DNA from 2 places in the Sphingomonas insulae genome. Region 2 is predicted to be linked to the other one. Evidence: riboswitches for the same ligand, from Rfam matches in the RefSeq annotation. Region 2 holds a riboswitch; the other holds the start of a gene.
What was found. Region 2 has a riboswitch for cobalamin ahead of GTH33_RS12250 (DUF1852 domain-containing protein). Riboswitches for the same ligand answer to the same signal wherever they lie in the genome.
Positions count from the first base shown of each region.

Region 1 (10,560 bases), 1.1 Mb from region 2:
TCGCCGGTAGACCAGCCGCATCCGCGCAGGGCCGGTGCAGATGCGGGCGGCGAGGACGTAATCGCTGGCCAGCGCGCGTTCGAGGATCCGCCGCGTCACCGGGTTGCCGCCATCGAAATGCGGCAGGTCGTCGATGATCGCGACCGGATGCGTGGCGAGAATGCGTGCGACCTCACGCGCCGGATCGACGCCCAGCGCCGCCGCGCGCGATTCCTCCTGCGTGGCGAGGTGGCCGGGGAAGGGCCAGCGGGTGGGCAGGCACGAACCGGTCAGCATGTAGAGCGCCGGATAGCCGTCATAGACATAGATGCAGCCGCCGCCGTCGACATGCGCGGCGCGGGCGACGGCGGCCGCTTCGCGCGCGCCGCCCTTGTGCAGAGCGCTGATCGCCAGCACCGCCTGCCCCCCGACCAGCCCGACGAGCGCCAGCGCCAGCCCGGCGATGCGATGCGCGCGACCGGCATCCACCGCCTGCGCGAGCAGGCACATCAGCGCCGGCAGCATCGGCATGGCATAATGCGGGCTGGCGAAGCGCCAGTACAGCAGCACGCCGGCCGCCGATGCCGCGAGCCAGCCGAGCAGGAAGCGATCGTAGCCCGCCACGGTCCGCCCGCCATCGCGCGACCGCCCGCCGGACAGCACGAGCAGCGACGGCAATGCCAGAATGCCGAGGATCGCACCCAGCCCCGCCAGTTGCGTCGCCAGCCCGCCGCGCCCCTGCGCCAGTGCCGACAGGACATTGGCGAAGACGAACGGCGATGCCTGCCCGATCGCGGCATAGGCGGCGAAGGCGGCAAGGGTCGGCAGCATCGCGAGGCCGATCCATATTGCGATCGACCGCGCCAGCCGCGCGCCGCGCTGCCCGGCCCGCCAGGCGAGCGCGATCAGCCAGCAGCCGAAGAACAGCCCCTCCGCGACGACGCTGTATTTGATCTGCAACGCGATACCGACGAGCAGCATCGCGCCGGCACCGTTGCGGGTGGGATCGCCGCGCACGCCGAGGATCAGTGCCGCGGCGGCGACCATCGGCAGGTTGTAGAAGACCGGCGACTGCCCGCCTTCCCCTTCCATGAAGTTCAGCCAGAGAATGTACGCTATCGCGGCGAGCGTGGCGGCGAACGGTCCGGCGCGGCGGCGCGCGATGCCGTGGATCAGCAGCGCGGTCACGACGACGAAGACCAGCGCCACCAGCTTGTATTGCAGGAAACCGTCGCCGCCCATCGCCCGTGCGGCCGCGAAGATCAGGAACAGGCCGATCGGCTTGCGATCGAATATGTCCACATAGGGAATCGCGCCATGCAGCATGCGGTCGCCGACCAGCAGGTAGAATTGTTCGTCGAAGCCGACCACCGGATTGCCGAAGGTTTGCGCGCGGGCGATCACCGCCACGACCAGCAGCAGGAGGGCGACCGTTCGGCGGCCGGTCCACGAATATCCACGACGGGAAAGGGGCGGCACCGCGTCATCCTGGGTTGGGCCGGATCGTGTGACGCCAATCGCGACGCAGGGCAATCGGTAAAGGGCGCAGCCGAAGGCTTCCCGGGCTTCCCAGGCGGGGCAGGCCCCGGCACAAGGCGCCATGCTTGTGTGACGGGATGGACCGCATCGTGATGAAAAGCCTGTGTCATGTCGCCCTGCTGGCGTCGCTGTCGGTATCCGCGATCGCGTCGGCGCAGCAGGCGCCGGGAATGCGTTCCCCCGCGGACATCTATGGTGCCCTGTTCGACGCGGTGCAGCGCGGCCATGTGTTCGCCGACGGCAAGACCTTCGTCGATGCGGTGCCGAAGCGCGACGTCGCTGCGATCCTGCGCGATTACGGGCGCACCCGCCCGCAGGGTGCGGCGCTGAAGGCGTTCGTGCTCGCCAATTTCATCGTGCCGGGCGAGAACGACCGGGGCACCACCGACCTGCGCACCCATGTCCGCACCCTGTGGCCGCAGCTGGTCCGCCAGCCGGTCGCGCCCGTTGCGGGCAGTTCCGCGCTGCCGCTGCCTGCCACGTACGTCGTTCCCGGCGGACGCTTTCGCGAAATCTATTATTGGGACAGCTATTTCACGATGCTGGGGCTGAAGGTCGACGGACAGCAGCCGCTGGTCGAATCGATGCTCGACGATTTCACCAGAATGATCGAACGGTACGGCCATATCCCCAACGGGACGCGCACCTATTACCTGTCGCGATCGCAGCCGCCCTATTTCGCGCTGATGCTCGACCTGTCGGCGAACGTGGACGCGGCGGTGGCATCGCGGCGGCTGCGCGCGCTGCGGACGGAGCACGATTACTGGATGAGGGGCGCGACCTGCGCCACCGCCCGCGCCGCTTGCCAGCGGGTCGTCCGCATGCCCGACGGCAGCCTGCTCAACCGCTATTACGACGATCGCGACACCCCGCGCGACGAATCCTATGCCGAGGACGTGGCGACCGCCGCGCAGGCCGCACCGCGCGCCGCGACCGATACGCAGCGCAACCTGCGCGCGGGTGCGGAAAGCGGCTGGGATTTCAGTTCGCGCTGGCTGCGCGACCCGCAGACGCTGGCGACCATCCACACCGTCGACATCGTGCCGGTCGACCTCAACAGCCTGCTCTACGCGATGGAGCGCGGTATCGCCGATCGCTGCGCTGCCGTGGCCGATAGGGCCTGCGCAACCCGCTATGCCGGGCTGGCGGCGCAGCGCCGGGCGGCGATCGACCGCTATCTGTGGCAGGCGAACGCCGGCCGCTACGCCGATTGGGACCTGTCGACGGGCAAGCCGACCACCAGCGTCAATGCCGCGATGCTCCATCCGCTGTTCGTCGGCATCGCCTCTCCGGCGCAGGCCAAGGCGGTCGCCGCGACGACGCGCAAGGCGTTGCTTGCGGAAGGGGGGCTTCGCACGACGACGCTGCGCACCGGATTGCAGTGGGACGAGCCGAACGGCTGGGCGCCGCTGCAATGGGTCGCGATCGCCGGGCTGGCGGGCAATGGCGAACCGGCACTCGCCAGGGAGATCGCGACGCGCTGGCTCGGCACGGTGCAGGCGGCCTATGCGGACACCGGCAAGATGCTGGAGAAATACAATATCGAACGGCGCACGCCGGGCGGCGGCGGCGAATATCCGGTGCAGGACGGCTTCGGCTGGACCAACGGCGTGACGAGCGCGATCCTGGATCGGTATCCGGCGCTGGGGGGCAAGGCCAGGCCGTAAGGGTGGGCCTCAGGGGGGGCGTTGAAGGCGTCCGTCACCCGCCGGACGGAAACCGCTGCAACGGCAGCACCATGCCCGCCACGACGAAAAAGCTGGCGTCCATCGCCGCTGCGACCTGCTGGTTGAGCCGCCCCGCCGCATCGCGGAACGCCCGGCCCAGCGGGTGGACGGGGACGATGCCCAGCCCGACCTCGTTGGTGACGACGTATACGGGCAGGGGGCAGGCCGCGATGGCGCGGAGCAGCGCCGCGCCCCGCTCGCCAAGGTCGTGCTCGCCCAGCATCACGTTGCTCAGCCACAGCGTCAGGCAATCGACCAGCACGACGCCGTCGGCGCAGGCGGCGATCGCCTCGGGCAGCGCCACCGGGCATTCCACCGTCCGCCACCGCGGCCCGCGGTCGTCGCGATGGCGGGCGATGCGGTCGGTCATCTCGTCGTCGTGCGCCTGTGCGGTCGCCAGATAGTGCAGCGGGCCGTCCTGATCCTCGGCAGCGGCCTGCGCGAGGCGGCTCTTGCCGGAGCGGGCGCCCCCTACGAACATCGTCTTCATCTTGCTTTCGCCTCGCCTCGGCCCTAGGGGCGCCTTCGCGACAGGTTCCCAGAGATGGGATGAAAAGGGAACCCGGAAGCGAGCGCTTTGGTCGCTCGCCATCCGGGGCTGCCCCCGCAACTGTGACCGGCGAGCCTTGCTCCTCCGCGTGCCACTGGATCCTCCACGATCCGGGAAGGCCGGGCCAGGCGACGACCCGGAAGCCAGGAGACCTGCCCGTCGTGGTTGTCCTTCGTGCGGACGGGGTGTTCCTGCGCGATCGAGGTTTTCCTCGCGTGACGACGGTGTTGGGGTCGTGCGCGGCGGAACGGCGATTTCCGTGCAAGCGCCGGCGCGTCCCCGTTGTTGAAACGAGGGGGATACCATCGTGAAGAATTATGCCTGTCTGATCCTGCTGCCGTGCATCGCCGCGGCCGCACCCGCCGTCGCGCAGAGCGCCCAATCCACCAGCGGCCTGACCGAAGCCGCCGATGCCGGCACCGACATCCTCGTCACCGCCAACCGCGAGGCGCGGCCCGCGTCCACCGTCGGCCAGGCGGTGACCGTGCTCGACACCGCGACGATCACGCAGCGCCAGGCGGTGACGGTGTCCGACCTGCTGCGCCAGACGCCCGGCGTCACCGTGACGCGCAACGGCGGTGTCGGCACGTCGACCTCGGTCAACATCCGCGGCGCGGAAAGCGACCAGACCGTCGCGCTGATCGACGGCATCAAGCTGAACGACCCGTCGTCGCCCGGCGGCGGCTTCAACTTCGGCAGCCTGCTGATCGGCAACATCGCGCGCATCGAGGTGCTGCGCGGTGCGCAGTCGGTGCTGTGGGGCAGCCAGGCGATCGGCGGCGTCGTCAACCTCATCACCCGCCAGCCGACCGAGCAGCTGCGTGTCAACGCCCGCGCCGAGGGCGGCTGGCACGAGACGGGGCAGGCGTTCGCCAACGTGTCGGGCAAGAGCGGCCCGGTCTCGGCGAGCTTCGGCGGCGGTTATTACACGACGGACGGCATCTCGGCCTATGCGCCGGGCAAGGAGCGCGACGGCTTCCGCAACTATTCCGCCAACGGCAGCGTCGGCATCGCGCTGGCGCAGAACGTGTCGGTCGACCTGCGCGGCTTCTATGCCAACGGCCGCACCGATATCGACGGTTTCGGACGCGACAGCCGCGAATATGGCGACAGCGAACAGTGGATCGGATACGCCGGCCTCAACGCCGCGCTGTTCGATGGCCGCTTCCGCAACCGGATCGGCTATGCGCATACCGACAGCGACCGCCGCAACACCGACCCCGACGGCACCCCGACCGAGACGTTCCGCGGCATCGGCCGCAACGACCGTCTGGAATATCAGGGGACGGTGGACGTCACCAAGGCGGTCTTCGCGACCTTCGGCGCGGAGCGGGAGGTTTCGCGCTTCTCGACGTCGAGCTACGGCGGTCCGGTGACGCGCGGCCGCGCCCGCATCTTCAGCGTCTACGGCCAGGTCGCGGTGACGCCGATCGCCGGGCTGACCGGCACCGCGGGCGTGCGCCACGACGATCACAACATCTTTGGCGGCGCGACGACGTTTTCGGGCAGCGGCGTCTATTCGCCCAACGGCGGCGCGACCGCGTTCCGCGCGAGCTATTCGGAAGGGTTCAAGGCGCCGACTTTGTACCAGCTGCAGAGCGAATACGGGAACACCGCGCTCGACCCCGAACGCTCGCACGGCTGGGACGCCGGCGTGACGCAAAAGGCGATGGGCGGCGCGGTCGAGGCGAGCGCGACCTATTTCAAGCGCAATTCGTTCGACCTCATCACCTTCGTGTCCTGCACCCGGCCGCTGACCGGCATCTGCACCGGCAAGCCCAACGGCACCTACGACAACATCGCACGCGCGCGGGCGCAGGGTGTCGAACTGTCGCTGCTGCTGCGCCCGGTAGAGGCGCTGACGTTCAGCGCCGCCTACACCTATCTGGATGCCAAGAACCGGTCGACCGGCACCGCCAATTTCGGTCGCGACCTTGCCCGCCGGCCCGACAACAGCATGACGGTGAACGCCGATTACCGCTGGCCGTTCGGCCTCACCACCGGTGCGACGATCACCGCGATCGGCGACAGCTTCGACAATGCGTCCAATGCGCGCCGGCTCGATGGGTACGTCGTCACCGACGTGCGCGCCTCGTTCCCGATCGGTGATCATTTCGAGGTGTATGGTCGCGTCGAGAACGTCTTCGACGAACGCTACCAGACGATCTACCAATATGGTCAGCCCGGTCGCGGCGCGTTCGGCGGCATCCGCCTGACCTATTGACGTGATCGACGCCCGCGTCCTCGCCACCTTCTGCGCCCATGGCGGGCGGATGGCGGCGGCGCGCGCGGCGTTCGGCGGCGGCGACTGGATCGACCTGTCGACGGGCATTGCGCCGTGGGGCTGGCCGGTCGATGACCTGCCGCTCGGGCTGGACCACCTGCCGGAGCCGGACGCGATCACCGCGCTGGAAGCCGCCGCGGCCGGTGCGTTCGGGGTGACCGATCCCGCCGGTGTCGTCGCGGTGCCGGGAACCGACCTCGCCATGCGGCTGCTCGCCACGATGCTGCCGGCGGATCGTGCCGCGGTCCTGCAACCGGGCTATGCCGGTCACCGCGCCGCATGGCCGGACGCGCAACCGGTCGCCGCGCTGCCGGCGCCCGACGCCGACCTGTTCGTCCTTGCCAGCCCGGCCAATCCCGATGGTCGCGTCACCGACCCCGTCACCCTGCGCGCGCTGGCGGCGCGGATGACCGTCGTGGTCGACGAAGCCTATGCCGATCCCGATCCCGGCCTGTGTCCGCAGGCATCGGATCGACTGATCGTGCTGCGATCGTTCGGCAAATTCTACGGCCTGCCCGGCCTGCGCCTCGGCTTCGTCGTCGCCGGGCCGGCCATCGCCCGGCGCCTGCGGGCGATGATCGGCGACTGGCCGGTGTCCGGTCCGGCGGTCGCGATCGGCACGCTTGCCTATGCGGATGCCGACTGGCGCCGGGCGCAACGGGCACGGATCGTCGAGACGGGCGGGATGCTGGACACGGTGCTGACCGCGGCTGGCATCGCCATCGTCGGCACGGCACCGCTGTTCCGGCTGGTGGCCTGCCGCAGCGCCCTGTTCGAGACGCTTGCGCGCCACGCCATCCTGACCCGCCCGTTCGCTGACCGGCCCGATCGCCTTCGTATCGGCCTGCCGCGCGGCAGCGCCGCCATCACTCGTCTTGCCACCGCCCTGGAGGTCCCCCGATGACCGAAGCCGACGATACCGGCGATTACGCCCGCCACAACGCCCGCATGGCCCGCGTCGCCGCGGCGCGCGAGAAGATGCAGGCGCGCCGTACGCTGGAGCGCGGCCTGCTGATCGTCCACACCGGCAACGGCAAGGGCAAATCCTCCTCCGCCTTCGGCATGGCGATCCGCAGCATCGGCTGGGGCCTGAAGGTCGCGATCCTGCAATACGTCAAGGGCAAGTGGGAGACGGGCGAGCGCAACTTTTTCGAAGCGCATCCCGACCTCGCCACGTTCGAGGTGATGGGCGAGGGGTTCACCTGGGACACGCAGGACCGCGCGCTCGATATCACCGCGGCGCGCGCGGCCTGGGAGCGATCGAAGCAGATGATCCTCGACCCCACGATCGACTTCGTCATCCTCGACGAACTCAACATCGTGCTGCGCGACGACACGCTGCCGATCGCCGAGATCGTCGCGTTCCTGAAGGAGCGCCCGCTCACCAAGCACATCTGCATCACCGGCCGCACCGCCAAGCCGGAACTGCTGGAGATCGCCGACCTCATCACCGATTTCACCGAGGTACGGCATCCCTACAAGGCCGGGTTCAAGGCGCAGCGCGGGGTGGAATATTGATGCGACGGCTGATCGCCCTCGCAGCCTTGCCGCTGCTCTCGGCGGCGCCGGTCCGCGCACCCCGCATCGTATCGATCAACCCGTGCATCGATGCGGTGCTCATGCACGTCGCCGATCCGTCCCAGATCGTCGGCATCAGCCATTATTCGCAGGATCCGCGGGCGACGTCGATCCCGCTGGCGCAGGCGATGCAATTCACCGCGACCTCCGGCACCGCCGAGGAAGTGGTGGCGCTCGCCCCCGACGTGGTGATGAGCGGACCGCACGTCGCCCCCGCGACGATCGCCGCGCTGAAGCGGATGCGGATCAGGCTGGTGCAATATCCTGTGCCGGATTCGGTCACCGAGAGCGAGGAGCAGGTGCGCGACATCGCCCGCATCGCGGGGCATGCCCCGCGGGGACAAGCCCTGGCGCGGCGGATCGCGTCCGCGGCACGGCCCATGACGGAGACGCAAGTCCCTGCGCTGATCTGGCAATCGGGCGGGCTGGTGCCGGGGGCGGGCACGCTGCCCGACGAACTGCTGTCGCGCGCCGGTTTCCGCAACATGAGCGCGGTCTATGGCCTGAAGAAATGGGACGTGCTGCCGCTGGAATATCTCATCGCCCGGCCGCCGCGCGTGCTGCTGTCGGTCGGTGCGGCGGAGGTGGGCGAGGATCGGCTGACCGCGCACCCCGCGGTTCGCCGTCTGGCGCAGCGGATCGCGATCGCGCCCTATCCGTCGCGGCTGATGAACTGCGGCGGGCCGACGATCGTCGCGGCGATGGCGCGCCTGCGCCGGATACGGAAGGGGATGGGGGCATGACGCGGCTCAACATCGGTTTGCTGGCCGCCCTGCTGGTCGCCGCCGCACTGTCGGTGGCAGCGGGCAAGGTGTGGGTACCGTGGGATGCGTGGACCGCCGCCGACCCCCGATCGATCATCATCGTCGAACTGCGCCTGCCGCGCACGATATTGGCGCTGCTGGTCGGTGCGGCGCTGGGGCTGTCGGGTGCGGTGATGCAGGGCTATCTGCGCAATCCGCTCGCCGATCCCGGCCTGTTCGGCGTGTCGTCGGGCGCGGCGTTGGGTGCGGTGCTGTCCCTCTATTTCGGCTATGCGGCGCAGGCGTGGCTGCTGCCCGGTTTCGCGCTTGCCGGTGCGGGCGCGACGATGGCGCTGCTCGCGCTGATCGCCGGCCGGTCGGGCAGCCTGATCCTGTTCACGCTGGCGGGCATGATCCTGACGAGCATCGCCGGGTCGCTGACCGCGCTGGCGATCAGCCTCGCGCCGACGCCGTTCGTCTCGTCGCAGATCGTCACCTGGCTGATGGGTGCGCTGACCGACCGCAGCTGGGACGACGTGACGATCGCGCTACCGCTGATCGTCGTCGGCGCCGCCGTGCTGGCGATGACCGCACGGTCGCTCGACGCGCTGACGCTGGGCGAACAGGCGGCGCGGTCGATCGGCGTCGATCCCGCACGGTTGCAGGGGCTGGTGATCGCCGGTGTCGCGCTGACCGTCGGCGCGGCGGTGGCGTCTGCCGGGGTGATCGGCTTCGTCGGGCTGATGGTGCCGCACCTCGTCCGCCCGCTCGCCGGCAATCGCCCCTCGGCGATCCTGCTGCCATCGGCATTGGGCGGTGCGCTGCTGCTGACGCTCGCCGATTGCCTCGTCCGGCTGTTGCCGACGGTCAGCGAATTGCGGCTGGGCATCGCCATGTCGATGCTCGGCGGGCCGTTCTTCCTCTACCTGCTGATCGCGATGCGCCGGAGGCTCGCATGACCCTGCTGACCGCCGAAGGCATCGGCCTGTCGATCGGCGGCAACCGCATCCTCGATGCGGTCGACGTCGCATTCCGCCGTGGCCGGGTCACCGCGTTGCTCGGCCCCAATGGCGCGGGCAAGAGCAGCCTGCTGGCGTGCCTCGCTGCGCTGCGTGTTCCGAACGAGGGCGCGGCACGGCTGGATGGTGCCGACGTCGCCGGCCTCGACCGCCGCGAACGCGGGCGGCGGATCGGTTTCCTGCCGCAGGCCGCCGACGTGCATTGGGACGTCGACGTCGCCACGCTGGTCGCCCTCGGCCGTCTGCCGCATCAGGGCCGCTGGGGCGCGACCGCGGCCGATCGTGCCGCGGTCGAGCGCGCGCTCGCCGCCACCGACATGGACGGCCTGCGCACCCGCGGCGTCGAGCGACTGTCGGGCGGCGAGCGGGGGCGGGCGTTGCTGGCCAGGGTGCTGGCGGGCGAACCCGAATGGCTGCTGGCGGACGAACCGCTCGCCAGCCTCGACCCCGCGCACCAGCTCGACGTGCTGGCACGGCTGCGCGGTGTCGCCGATGCTGGCAGCGGCGTGGTGCTGGTGCTGCACGACCTGCACCTCGCCGCGCGGATCGCCGACGATGCGGTGCTGATGCGCGGCGGCCGGGTGATCGCCGCCGGTCCCGCCGACGACGTGTTGACCGCGCCGCTGATCGCGCAGGCCTATGGCGTCGACGTCGAGATCGGGGTCACGCCCGGCGGCCAGCGGTTCATCCTGCCGATCGCGCGGTGACCCATGCGGCGCTTCTGCTCGCGGCGCTGATCGTGGAGGCGGCGCTGGGCTATCGGCGCCGATGGCCACATCCGGTGCAGGCGGCGGGTGCGTGGATCGCCGCATTCGAACGGCGTTGCAATCGAGGCGATCCCGCGACGCAGCGGCTGGCGGGCGTCGCACTGCTGGTGTCGCTGGTCGCGCTCGGCGCGGCGGCGGGCTGGATCCTCGGGCGTCTGGCGGGGAAGGGCTGGGGCCTGATCGTCGTCGTGCTGGTTGCCTCCACCGGCCTTGCGCAGCGCAGCCTGCACGATCACGTCGCCGCCGTGCTAGCCCCGCTCGTCGCCGGTGATCTCCCCGCAGCGCGTCGTGCCGTCGCGATGATCGTCGGCCGCGACACCGCCACGCTGGACGAGGCGGGGATCGCCACCGCAGCGATCGAAAGCCTTGCCGAA
Region 1 is NZ_CP048422.1:1,159,482-1,170,041, forward strand. It holds gene GTH33_RS07130 (ArnT family glycosyltransferase) at 1-1,458, opposite strand, end outside; gene treF (alpha,alpha-trehalase TreF) at 1,611-3,185, shown strand; gene cobU (bifunctional adenosylcobinamide kinase/adenosylcobinamide-phosphate guanylyltransferase) at 3,220-3,735, opposite strand; cobalamin riboswitch at 3,761-3,969, shown strand; gene GTH33_RS07145 (TonB-dependent receptor plug domain-containing protein) at 4,103-6,019, shown strand; gene GTH33_RS07150 (aminotransferase class I/II-fold pyridoxal phosphate-dependent enzyme) at 6,021-6,983, shown strand; gene cobO (cob(I)yrinic acid a,c-diamide adenosyltransferase) at 6,980-7,597, shown strand; gene GTH33_RS07160 (ABC transporter substrate-binding protein) at 7,597-8,400, shown strand; gene GTH33_RS07165 (FecCD family ABC transporter permease) at 8,397-9,359, shown strand; gene GTH33_RS07170 (ABC transporter ATP-binding protein) at 9,356-10,126, shown strand; gene cbiB (adenosylcobinamide-phosphate synthase CbiB) at 10,123-10,560, shown strand, end outside.
Region 1: linked by a shared signal. The riboswitch ahead of GTH33_RS07145 (TonB-dependent receptor plug domain-containing protein) and the one ahead of GTH33_RS12250 (DUF1852 domain-containing protein) in region 2 are both predicted to bind cobalamin.

Region 2 (10,560 bases):
GTCCTGGTGTCGGGCAGCAAGATCCGCCAGCGGCTGATCCACGACGCCGGCGTCGCGCCCGAACGGATGAGCCTGATCGGCTATCCGAAGTTCGACCTGATGCCCGACCCCGCGCCGCGCCTGCCGTTCCAGGCGAACGGCAAGCCGACCGTGCTCTACAACCCCCACCCCTCGCCGCATCTGTCCTCCTGGTATGCGCAGGGGCGCGCGGTGCTTGACCATTTCCTGCGCGACGATCGCTACAACCTGATCTTTGCGCCGCACGTGATGCTGTTCCACCGCCGCTTCGTCGTCACCATCGACCGATTCCGGATCGATCGCGCCGGCAGCATCGCACAGGCCTATCGCGACGCGCCCAACATCCACATCGACCTCGGCAGCGCGGCGTCGACCGACATGACCTATACCGCCGCCGCCGACATCTACCTCGGCGACGTCAGCAGCCAGGTCTACGAATTTCTCCACCGGCCGCGGCCCTGCCTGTTCCTCGATGCGCATGCCACGGACTGGGCGGGCGATCCCAATTACGCCCATTGGCAGGCGGGCGAGGTCCTGACGACCACGAACGGGCTCGGCGACGCGCTCGACCGCGCGGTGGCGAGCCATGCAAGCTACCGCCCGGTACAGCGCGCCCTGTTCCAGCGCAGCTTCGAACTCACCCACGAACGCTCCGCGACCCGCGCGGCGCGCGCGGTGATGAGCGTGCTGGGCGATACGGGATCGAACGCCCGGCTGCATCGACCGGTCGCCGCGCCGCGTGCCGATGAGGGATTGCGCGTCGCCTGAACCATCGCGACAGGAGCGACCATCGCCGATTCCCGCACTGGGTGCCGGCCCCAGGGACTGATGCACGATCGTGGCCTTACGCAAAGACATCTGGCGCCCGGCGATCGTGCAGGCGACGGCGCAGGAGATCGTCGCCCGTGGATCGATCGAGGGCCTGCCGTGGCACTGGCTGCCGCCGATGGGCAGTTTCCGCTTTCTCGCCGATCCGTTCGGCCTGTGGCGGGACGGGCGCCTGTACGTCTTCGTCGAAACCTATGACTATCGCATCCGTATCGGCGCCATAGAGGTGCTGGTCTACGATGCCGCGCTGCGCCTGGTCGACCGTCATCCGGTGCTGAACGAACCCTGGCACCTGTCCTACCCTCTCGTCTTCGAGGCGGAGGGCGAGACTTGGATGCTGCCGGAAGCGCATCGTTCCGGCCGGCTGACGCTGTATCGCGCCATCGACTTTCCCCGGCGGTGGGAGGCCGCGCACGTCATCGCGCTCGACCATGTCCCGGTCGATGCGACGCCGGTGTTTCACGACGGGCGATGGTGGCTGTTCTACACCTCGGCAAGCCGCGAGCCGGACAAGATGAGTGCCCTCCACGTCGCGTTCGCCGATCGGCTGGCGGGGCCGTGGACCCCGCATCCCGGCAATCCGGTCCGCGTCGATATCGCCAGTGCGCGACCGGGCGGCATGCCGATCGTGGTCGATGGCCGGATCGTGCTGCCGGTGCAGGATTGCAGCCGGACCTATGGCGGGGCGATCCGGCCGCTCACGGTCACCACGCTGACCTCCGACCGGTTCGCCGCCACCGCCGGCCCCCCGCTGCTCGCGCCGCCGGCCGCGACGCCGTTCGTCGAGGGGCTGCATACGCTCGCCGCCGCCGGCCCGGTGACGCTCGTCGACATGAAGCGCACCGAACTGTCGCCGCACGGCCTGTCGATCGAGGCGATCCGCGAGATCAGGAAACTGGCGCGCCGGATCCGAACGTCGCGAGGCGGTCGAGGATAGCGAGGCCCGTCGCGGCGAACCGGTCCGGGCCGAAGCGATCGAGTACGCGAGCTCGTGCCGCCTGCCCCATCTCCGCCAGCGCCCTGGGCTCGGCCAGGCACGCCGACAGCGCCTCCGCCAGCGCCGCGGCATCGCCGGGAGCGACCAGCCTGCCGGTCACGCCCTCGACGACGCTGTCCGCCAGCTCTCCTACGCGCGATGCGACGACGGGCAGGCCGGCCTGCATCGCCTCATGCGCTGCCACGCACAACCCCTCCGATCGCGACGGCTGGACGTAGAGATGGCAGGTGGCGAGGAATTCGGCCGGGTCGGTGGCATAGCCGGCGAAGCGGACGTTGGTGACGGATCGTGCCGCCGCCAGGGCTTCCAGCGCCCCGCGTTCCGCGCCATCGCCGGCGATCACGACGTCGAATGGGGTGGCCGCCGTCACCCGTGCGATCGCCTCGATCAATACGTCATAGCCTTTGACGGGGTGCAGCCGGCCGAGCGTCCCGATCCGCAGCCTTTCGCCCGGTTGCCACGGCTTCGCCTGCCGCGCGGCGGGATCGGTGCGAAAGATCGACCATTGGACCAGCCGCCTCGCCGGCACGTGCAGGCGCGCCGCGGTCAGCCGTGTCACCGCCGCGCTGTCGCCGATCCATAAACGTGAGGCGCGTTGCATCATGCGCAGCAGCACGCGGTTGGCCGGCTTCAGGAACGCCGCATGCTGCCAGCTGACGACCGGCCAGCCCCGGCGCAAACCGATGAGCTGTCCGAGCAGGGTGGCGCGCGTCAACGAAGTCCAGAGGTGTGTCGGGCCCCAGGCGCGCAGTTCGGCGTCCAGCCAGCGCAGTGCCGCGACATGGTCGCCCTCGCCGCCATCGCGCACGTACACCGCTAACCCCGCCGCGCGCATCGCCGCCTCGCCGCGCCGATCGCGCGGCGTCAGGGCGAACACGGCGACATCGGCGCCGCCGTCGCGCAGCACGCCGAGCACCGCCGGCACCGGCGATGCCGCACCGCCCCCTTCGACGGAATTGATGACATAGGCGATGCGCATGCCCGGCTTCGTCATCGCCTCACCGCGGCGAACAGGTCCAGATAGGCGCGCGCAACCGGTCCGATGCGATGCTGCGCGACCGATGCCGCCAGCGACTGCGGATCGGGTGGTGCCCGGTCGAGCAGGTCGCCGATCGCCTGGGTCAACGCGGCCACTCCGCCCACCGGCACGATCGCCCCCGCCCCCGGCGTCGCGGCGAGCAGCCGGGTCGCGGGCGTGCAGTCCGTGGCGACGACCGGCCGCCCCGCGGCCAGCGCCTCGACCAGCACCGCGGGAAACCCCTCAAAATCGGACGGCAGCACGAACAGGCGCGCCCTGTCCAGCCACGGCCGGGTATCCGCGACATAGCCCGGAAAGGTCACGCGATCCGCCACGCCCGTTCGCGCCGCCAGCTCGCGCAATGCCGATGCTTCCGGCCCGTCGCCGACGATCACCAGACGTGCGGTGCGGTGCGGCAGGGCGGCAAAGGCCGCGATCAGCTGCGCAAACCCCTTCTCCGGTACCAGCCGCCCGGCCGCCATGACGATCGGGGTTGCATCCGCCGGGATCGGAGTCGGTGGTGGCACCGCATCTGCCAGTGCCGGCAACGCGATCGTCGTCGCGATCGGTCGAGCGAGGATGCGATCCGACTGACGGCGCGGATCGTCGGATAACGTCGCGACGGCATCGACATCGCGCAACAGCCATCGCATCCGCCGTTCGAACCCCCATTGCCGCACCCGCCCCCGCTGCGGCTTGTCGAGCGCGGCGCTGACCTGTGCGATGACGGCCATGCCCGACCCGGCAAAGGCCGGGGCGACCGGCCAGTGGTAGTTACCCGGTATGAAGACGACCGTACGAGGATCGCCGCCGGCGAACCTCCGCGCGGCCTTGCCCAGTCGCGTGCGCGATCCTCGCCCACGACGGATGCGCGGATCGGCCACCACGATCCTGACATGCTCGCCAGCCATCGCGCGCAGCGCACCGTCATCCGATCCTGCAAAGACCGTGACCTGCACGCCCAGCCTTGCCCACACCTCCGCGAGCCGCAGGGCGACCCGTTCCGTGCCCCCCAATGCGAAATCCTGCAGGACGACCAAAATATGGAATGTATCTGGCGACATCGCCCTGCAACTAGCCGCGTCGCGGCGGCTGCGCCATCGCCGACGGGATCACGCACTGGCGCGAGGATGCCGATCCCGCGCGGAAAGCGATCGATGCCAACGCAGGCGCGGTAGCAGGCCGAATTGGCAAGGGCGGGCGGGATATGGTCCCGCACTCTCCTCTCGAATGGCCGCTAAGACCAGATCATTGCAGCGTGAACGTATCCGCGCCCGCGTTGACCGCAGTCCAGAATTGCGTCGGATCGCCAGGGTTGGCGGTCTGCGTCACCATATACCACAAGGTTTCGATGACGAACCCGGAGCCGTTGCGGACGTATTCGCCGGTCTAGCTCGTGATCGCGGGCGGGTTCGTCGGCCATAGGACGGACCACGCGATGGTATAACCCTTGTAATATCCGGTGATCGCGCCCGAGATCGTGCCGCCGCCACCGCTTACCTTGCTCGTGTACGTTCCCGACAGCATACCATTCGCGCCAAAGGTGAATGTCGCGGTCGAGCCAAGTTCGTTCACCCACGTATTACCGCTGTCGAGTAGCGGCGATGCGGCCGGGTCAGCGTCTTCATGTCCGCCGGCAAGAGTAAGGGCAAGCGCCTTTTCATGCTGCATGTCGGTTTCCTGTCTTTTCGATGGAACGAGCCCGATCTATTGCAGCCACGGCAAGCGGAACAGCGACATCACTTCCATAATGAAAGTAACGGCAGTCGCCCATCATGCCCGGATACGAAAGCGCCCTGCGAAGCGTCGCCGGCTTATGCAAACCGCGACTGACTGGCGCGGCTTTGATGCCGGGCGCGTCGTCGATGCCGAACTCCAACCCGATCGTTACTCCCGCCACCGCCGTGCATTGGTCGAGGGATGGCGCGGACATGCCGATTACTCGTGCGCAGGCAGCAAGGGGCAAGCGACCAGTCCGAATTGCGCTGCGAGATGTGCAAGCACTTGGGACACATCGTCAGTTCTGACATCCCGGCATGGGCGGATGCGATCGGATGATGTCGCCATACACGACTGGAGACGACGTGACGTCTATCCGACGGAAACACCGGTCCGATTCGGATGGATATCCCCCATAATCCCGTCCATGCTGTCCGTCAGGGATCCAAGACGGGTCTTCGGCTGGCCGCGACCGTCCTGGTAAAGCCGGTCATAGCGTCGGCTAAGGACGCGCGAGGAGAAAGAACGATGCCGTCGATCGATCGTCGCGCCCTGATGACGGGGATCGGTGCCGGCACCGCGCTCCTGACATCGTCGGCGGACGCGGCGGATGCGGGGTCTCTGCGTGTATCCGACCTCAGGACCGCGGGGCTGCGCGATCCGTTGGCGGTGGGCGATGCACGACCGATGCTGGCATGGCGGATCACGGGACCCGACACGACGATGCAGGCGGCGTTCCAGATAAGGGTCGCCGGCGATCGCGCGCGACTGATCGCTGGCGACGCGGATCTGTGGGACAGCGGACGCGTGGTCGATACGACATCGACCGGGGTGCGATATGCCGGACGTCCGCTCGGGCCGCGACAGCGCTGCTGGTGGCAGGTGCGCGTGTGGGACGCGACCGGCGCCGTATCGTCGTGGAGCGCGCCGGCAAGCTGGGGAATGGCACTGGCCGACGGCGACTGGCGGGGCGAGTGGCTGGCGGTGGAAAGCGCGGACGAGCGCGACGACCGCCTCGTCCCGCCCCGCTGGAGCCGGACCGACCTTCCCGACGACAAGGGTCCCGCACGCTTCCGTCTGCGCTTCGCCAGCGACGCCGGCGACGGACCGTTCACGATCGACACGCGCAGCCGGCTCGTCGGCCTGTCCCTCGATGGCCGCCCGGTGGCGGTGCCGGTCTGGCACAAGGACGCCTATGGCCCGCCCCCCGCTGCCCGCTTCGTGCTGCCGCTGACGAAAGGCGAGCATGTCCTGATCGCAGAGGTCGCGCCACGGAGGGACGGCGACACCGTGTCGGCCACGCTTGCCGCGCAACTGCGTTCGCCTCATGCCGGTGGCGGCGCCCGGCGCATCGTCGAGGGGTGGGAGGCGGCCACCCCCTACGGCGCTTGGCGTCCGGCGGCGCTGGATGCTCGGCAGGACCACTTCGCCTGGCCTCCGACCCCGGCCCGGTTGTTGCGGCGGCGGTTCGATCTGGCGGCCGTGCCACGGACCGCGCGGCTGCACATCGCGGCGCTGGGCGGCTATCGCATCTTGATCAATGGCCGGCGCGTCGGCGACGACGAACTGCAATCGGAACCCGCCGAATATCGCCGCCGCATACCCTGTCGCACCTACGACGTCGCCGGTCTGCTGCGAACAGGCGAGAATGTCGTCGCGGTCATGGTCGGCGACGGCTTCTATGCCAGCTATCAGGCACCCGATGGCCGCTATGCCTATGGCCCGGCCCCGCGCCGGTTCCGGCTGATGATCGAGGATGGTGCAGGGACGCCGTTCGTGCTCGGCGACGATCGCTGGCGGCATCACGAAGCGCCGATCACGCTGTCGGAGATATACGCCGGCGAGGATCACGACCGGCGCCGCTGGCCGGCGGGCTGGAATGCGCCCGGCTTCGACGATCGCGGCTGGGACGCCGCATGGCCCGCGCCGCCGCCGCCGGCCACCCCCTCCCCTCCACTCGGACCGCCGATCCGGGTCAGCCGCACCATCCGCCCGGCCGCGATCCGCCGGATCGGCGCCAACGCGCATATCGTCGATTTCGGCCAGAACTTCGCCGGCCGCGTGCGCCTGTCGGTGCGGGGGAACCGCGGCGATACGGTCGTGGTCACCCATGCCGAGATCCTCGATCGCGACGGCGCCCTCGACCGCCGCAACCTGCGCGTCGCCCGGGCGCAGGATCGCTACACACTGGCGGGCGGCGGTACCGAGGTGCTGGAGCCGGTCTTCACGTTCCAAGGCTTCCGCTATGCGCAGGTGGACGGCATCGCTGACCTGCCCCCGGACCAGGTGACGGGGCTGGTCGTGTCGAGCGACCTCGACGAGATCGGGACCTTCACCGTCGCGCAACCGCTGGTCCAGAAACTGTGGCTCAACACGCTGTGGAGCCAGCGATCGAACTTCCGCGGCAACCCGACCGATTGTCCGCAACGCGACGAGCGGCTGGGCTGGACCGGCGATGCGCAGGTGTTCTGGGACACCGCAGCGTTCAACATGGATGTCGGTGGCTTCACCCGGTCGTTCACGCGGATGCTGCGCGACGATCAGGCGGCGAACGGCGCCTATCCGATGTGGTCGCCCTCGCCCCGGGGACTGGGATGGGGCAGCGACACGGCGACGCCCGGCTGGGCCGATGCCGGGGTCATGCTGCCCTATGTCGCCTGTCTGCACACCGGGGATCGTTCGGTGGTGGACGACAATTGGGCCGCGATGGCCGCCTATTGCGACGGCATTCTCGGCATGAATCCGGACGGTCTGTGGCGCCACGGGCGTGGTGCCGATCTGGGCGACTGGCTGGCGCTCGACGCCAGATGGCCGGGCGACGAGACGACGCCCAAGCCGCTGATCGCCAGCGCGATGCTGGCGCGATCGCTGGACCAGATGGCGACGATGGCGGCATGGATCGGGCGGGCGGACACCCGGCATTGGCAGGCGAAGGCGGCCCGGACCCGGGCGGCCTTCGCGCAGGCGTTCGTCGCGGCGGACGGCGCGGTCGGTAACGGCAGCCACACGGGCTATATCCTCGCGCTGCGTCTCCGCCTCGTCCCCGATGTGCTGCGGGCACGCGCGGGGCAACGGCTGGCCCGGGAGGTCGACCGGCGCGGGCGGTTGCTCACCACCGGCTTCCTCGGCACCCCACTCGGGCTCGACGCGCTGGCCGATGCCGGCCACGATCGGCTGGCCTTCGACCTGCTGCTGCGCACCGATTATCCGTCCTGGGGCTATATGGCCCGACAGGCGGCTACGACGATCTGGGAACGCTGGAATGGCGATACCGGCGATGTGTCGATGAACTCGTTCAACCATTACGCGCTGGGGGCGGTGTGCTCGTTCCTCTACCGCCGGATCGGCGGCGTCGAGCCGGTCGAACCCGGCTTCCGGCGGTTCCGGGTGGCCCCGCTCTTCGATCCCCGTTTCGCATCGGCCGGGGTGTCGCTCGACAGCGCCTCGGGACGGATCGAAACGGCGTGGCGCAGGACCGGCGGGCAGGTGACGCTCGACCTCGCGGTCCCCGCCAACACCCTTGCGCAGGTTGTGCTGCCGGGCATCGATCGAACCTGCCGACCGGGACGCCATCGTCTGGTGGTTCGAGCGTGACGGCCGCCCCCAGCGCCAGGAATGCGCTGCCCACGTCGATGCGCGACGTCCGCCAGCATCACATATAAAGAAATCTTTATATCATGATTGACAGGTCGGTGCCGGTGGTGTTGAAGACGCGTGTCGAGGTTCCCCGCCTCAGGCGTGACGGTGGGGCTAAGACGGGAAGCCGGTGACGTCCTTCGGGGCGAATTCCGGCGCTGCCCCCGCAACTGTAAGCGGCGAGCAGTGGGCCCATTTCGTGTCACTGAGCCTTCGCAAGGGGCTTGGGAAGGCCGGGACCACCGCATTGACCCGTGAGCCAGGAGACCTGCCTGCGACGCCATAACGTTCCTCGGACGGGGGTTCCTCCGGTGGATCGCGCTTGACGCAATCCCGGTGGCGCGCCTTTGCCGTCGGGCGTGGTCGTGGCTTGCGCGCTCTTCCGTCGGCTCATCCGTCTGCACAGCGCAGGTGAGACATGACGGATACCGGGATCACGTTCACGATCGGCAGCATCCCGTTCGATGAGGATTATCGTCCCGCCGAAAACACGCGCACGACCACCAACTTCGCCAATCTCGCCCGCGGCGACAGCCGGCAGGAGAATTTGCGCAACACGCTGCGGATGATCGACAACCGGTTCAATTCGCTGGCGCATTGGGACAATCCGGCGGGCGATCGCTATGCGGTCGAACTCACGATCCTGTCGGTCGCGCTGCGTATCGACGCCGTCGCCGCGGGCGATGCGTTTCCGCTGATCGAAATCCTTCAGACCACGATCCTCGACACGGGCACCGGCGGGCGTATCGACGGCATCGTCGGCAACAACTTCTCCTCCTATGTCCGCGACTACGATTTCAGCGTCGTGTTGCCCGACCACCTGCGGCGGCATCCCGGCGGCGATCCGCCCGCCGGCTTCGGCGATCTGCACGGCAAGCTGTTCAGGCACTTCCTGCATTCGGCCGCGTATCGCGAACGGTTCGCCAAGCCGCCGGTCATCTGCCTCAGCGTGTCCAGCAGCCGCACCTATCATCGCACCACGAACGTGCACCCCATCCTGGGCGTGGAATATCGCAACGACGATGTCTCGGCGACCGATGCCTATTTCGCCAAGATGGGCATGACGGTGCGCTACTTCATGCCGCGCCATGCCGTCGCGCCGCTCGCCTTCTACCATATCGGCGACCTGATCGGCGATTATACCGCGCTGGAGCTCGCCGGCACGATCAGCACGATGGAGACATTCCAGAAGATCTACCGGCCCGAGATCTACAATGCCAATTCGGTCGCGGCCGCGCGGTATCGCCCCAGCCTCGACTATCAGGACTATTCACTGACCCGCATCGTCTACGATCGGGAGGAGCGCAGCCGGCTGGCGACCGAGCAGGGCCGCTTCGCCGAAGAGCATTTCATCCGGCCCCATCGCGCGGTGCTCCAGCAATGGTCGGCGACCTGCGCACTCTGATGTCCCACGATCCACGAGGTATTTCCGACATGACGACCCTGTTGCCGACCACGACCGCGGGCAGCCTGCCCAAGCCCGCCTGGCTCGCGGAGCCGGGGACGCTCTGGTCGCCATGGAAGCTGGAGGGCGAGGCGCTGATTGCGGGCAAGCGCGATGCGCTGCGCCTCGCGGTGGACGATCAGCGCCGGGCCGGGATCGACATCGTCGGCGATGGTGAGCAGACGCGCCAGCATTTCGTGACGACCTTCGTCGAACATCTGGATGGCGTCGATTTCGCGAAGCGCGAAACCGTGCGCATCCGCAACCGCTACGATGCAAGCGTGCCGACGGTCGTGGGCGCCGTGTCGCGGCCGAAATCCGTGTTCGTCGACGACGCACGGTATCTGCGCTCGCAGACCGACGGACCGATCAAATGGACGTTGCCTGGCCCGATGACGATGATCGACACGCTGTACGACGCGCATTATCGCAGCCGCGAAAAGCTGGCGTGGGAATTCGCGCTCATCCTCAATCAGGAAGCGCGCGAGCTGGAAGCGGCGGGGGTCGATATCGTCCAGTTCGACGAGCCGGCGTTCAACGTCTTCTTCGACGAGGCGAACGACTGGGGCATCGCAACGCTGGAACGGGCGGCGCAGGGGCTGACGGCCGAGACCGCGGTGCACATCTGCTACGGCTATGGCATCAAGGCCAATACCGATTGGAAGAAGACGCTCGGCCAGGAATGGCGACAATATGAGCAGACCTTCCCCAATCTGCAGCGATCGACGATCGATATCCTCTCGCTCGAGTGCCAGAATTCGCGCGTACCGATGGACCTGATCGAACTGGTTCGCGGCAAGAAGGTGATGGTGGGCGCGATCGATGTGGCGACCGACATCGTCGAAACGCCGCAACAGGTCGCCGACACGCTCCGCAAGGCGCTGGAGTTCGTCGATGCGG
Region 2 is NZ_CP048422.1:2,223,819-2,234,378, reverse strand. It holds gene GTH33_RS12285 (hypothetical protein) at 1-786, shown strand, start outside; gene GTH33_RS12280 (glucosamine inositolphosphorylceramide transferase family protein) at 857-1,783, shown strand; gene GTH33_RS12275 (glycosyltransferase family 4 protein) at 1,734-2,837, opposite strand; gene GTH33_RS12270 (glycosyltransferase) at 2,834-3,925, opposite strand; gene GTH33_RS12265 (avidin/streptavidin family protein) at 4,251-4,532, opposite strand; gene GTH33_RS12260 (hypothetical protein) at 4,522-4,794, opposite strand; gene GTH33_RS12255 (family 78 glycoside hydrolase catalytic domain) at 5,109-8,174, shown strand; cobalamin riboswitch at 8,285-8,506, shown strand; gene GTH33_RS12250 (DUF1852 domain-containing protein) at 8,635-9,621, shown strand; gene GTH33_RS12245 (methionine synthase) at 9,651-10,560, shown strand, end outside.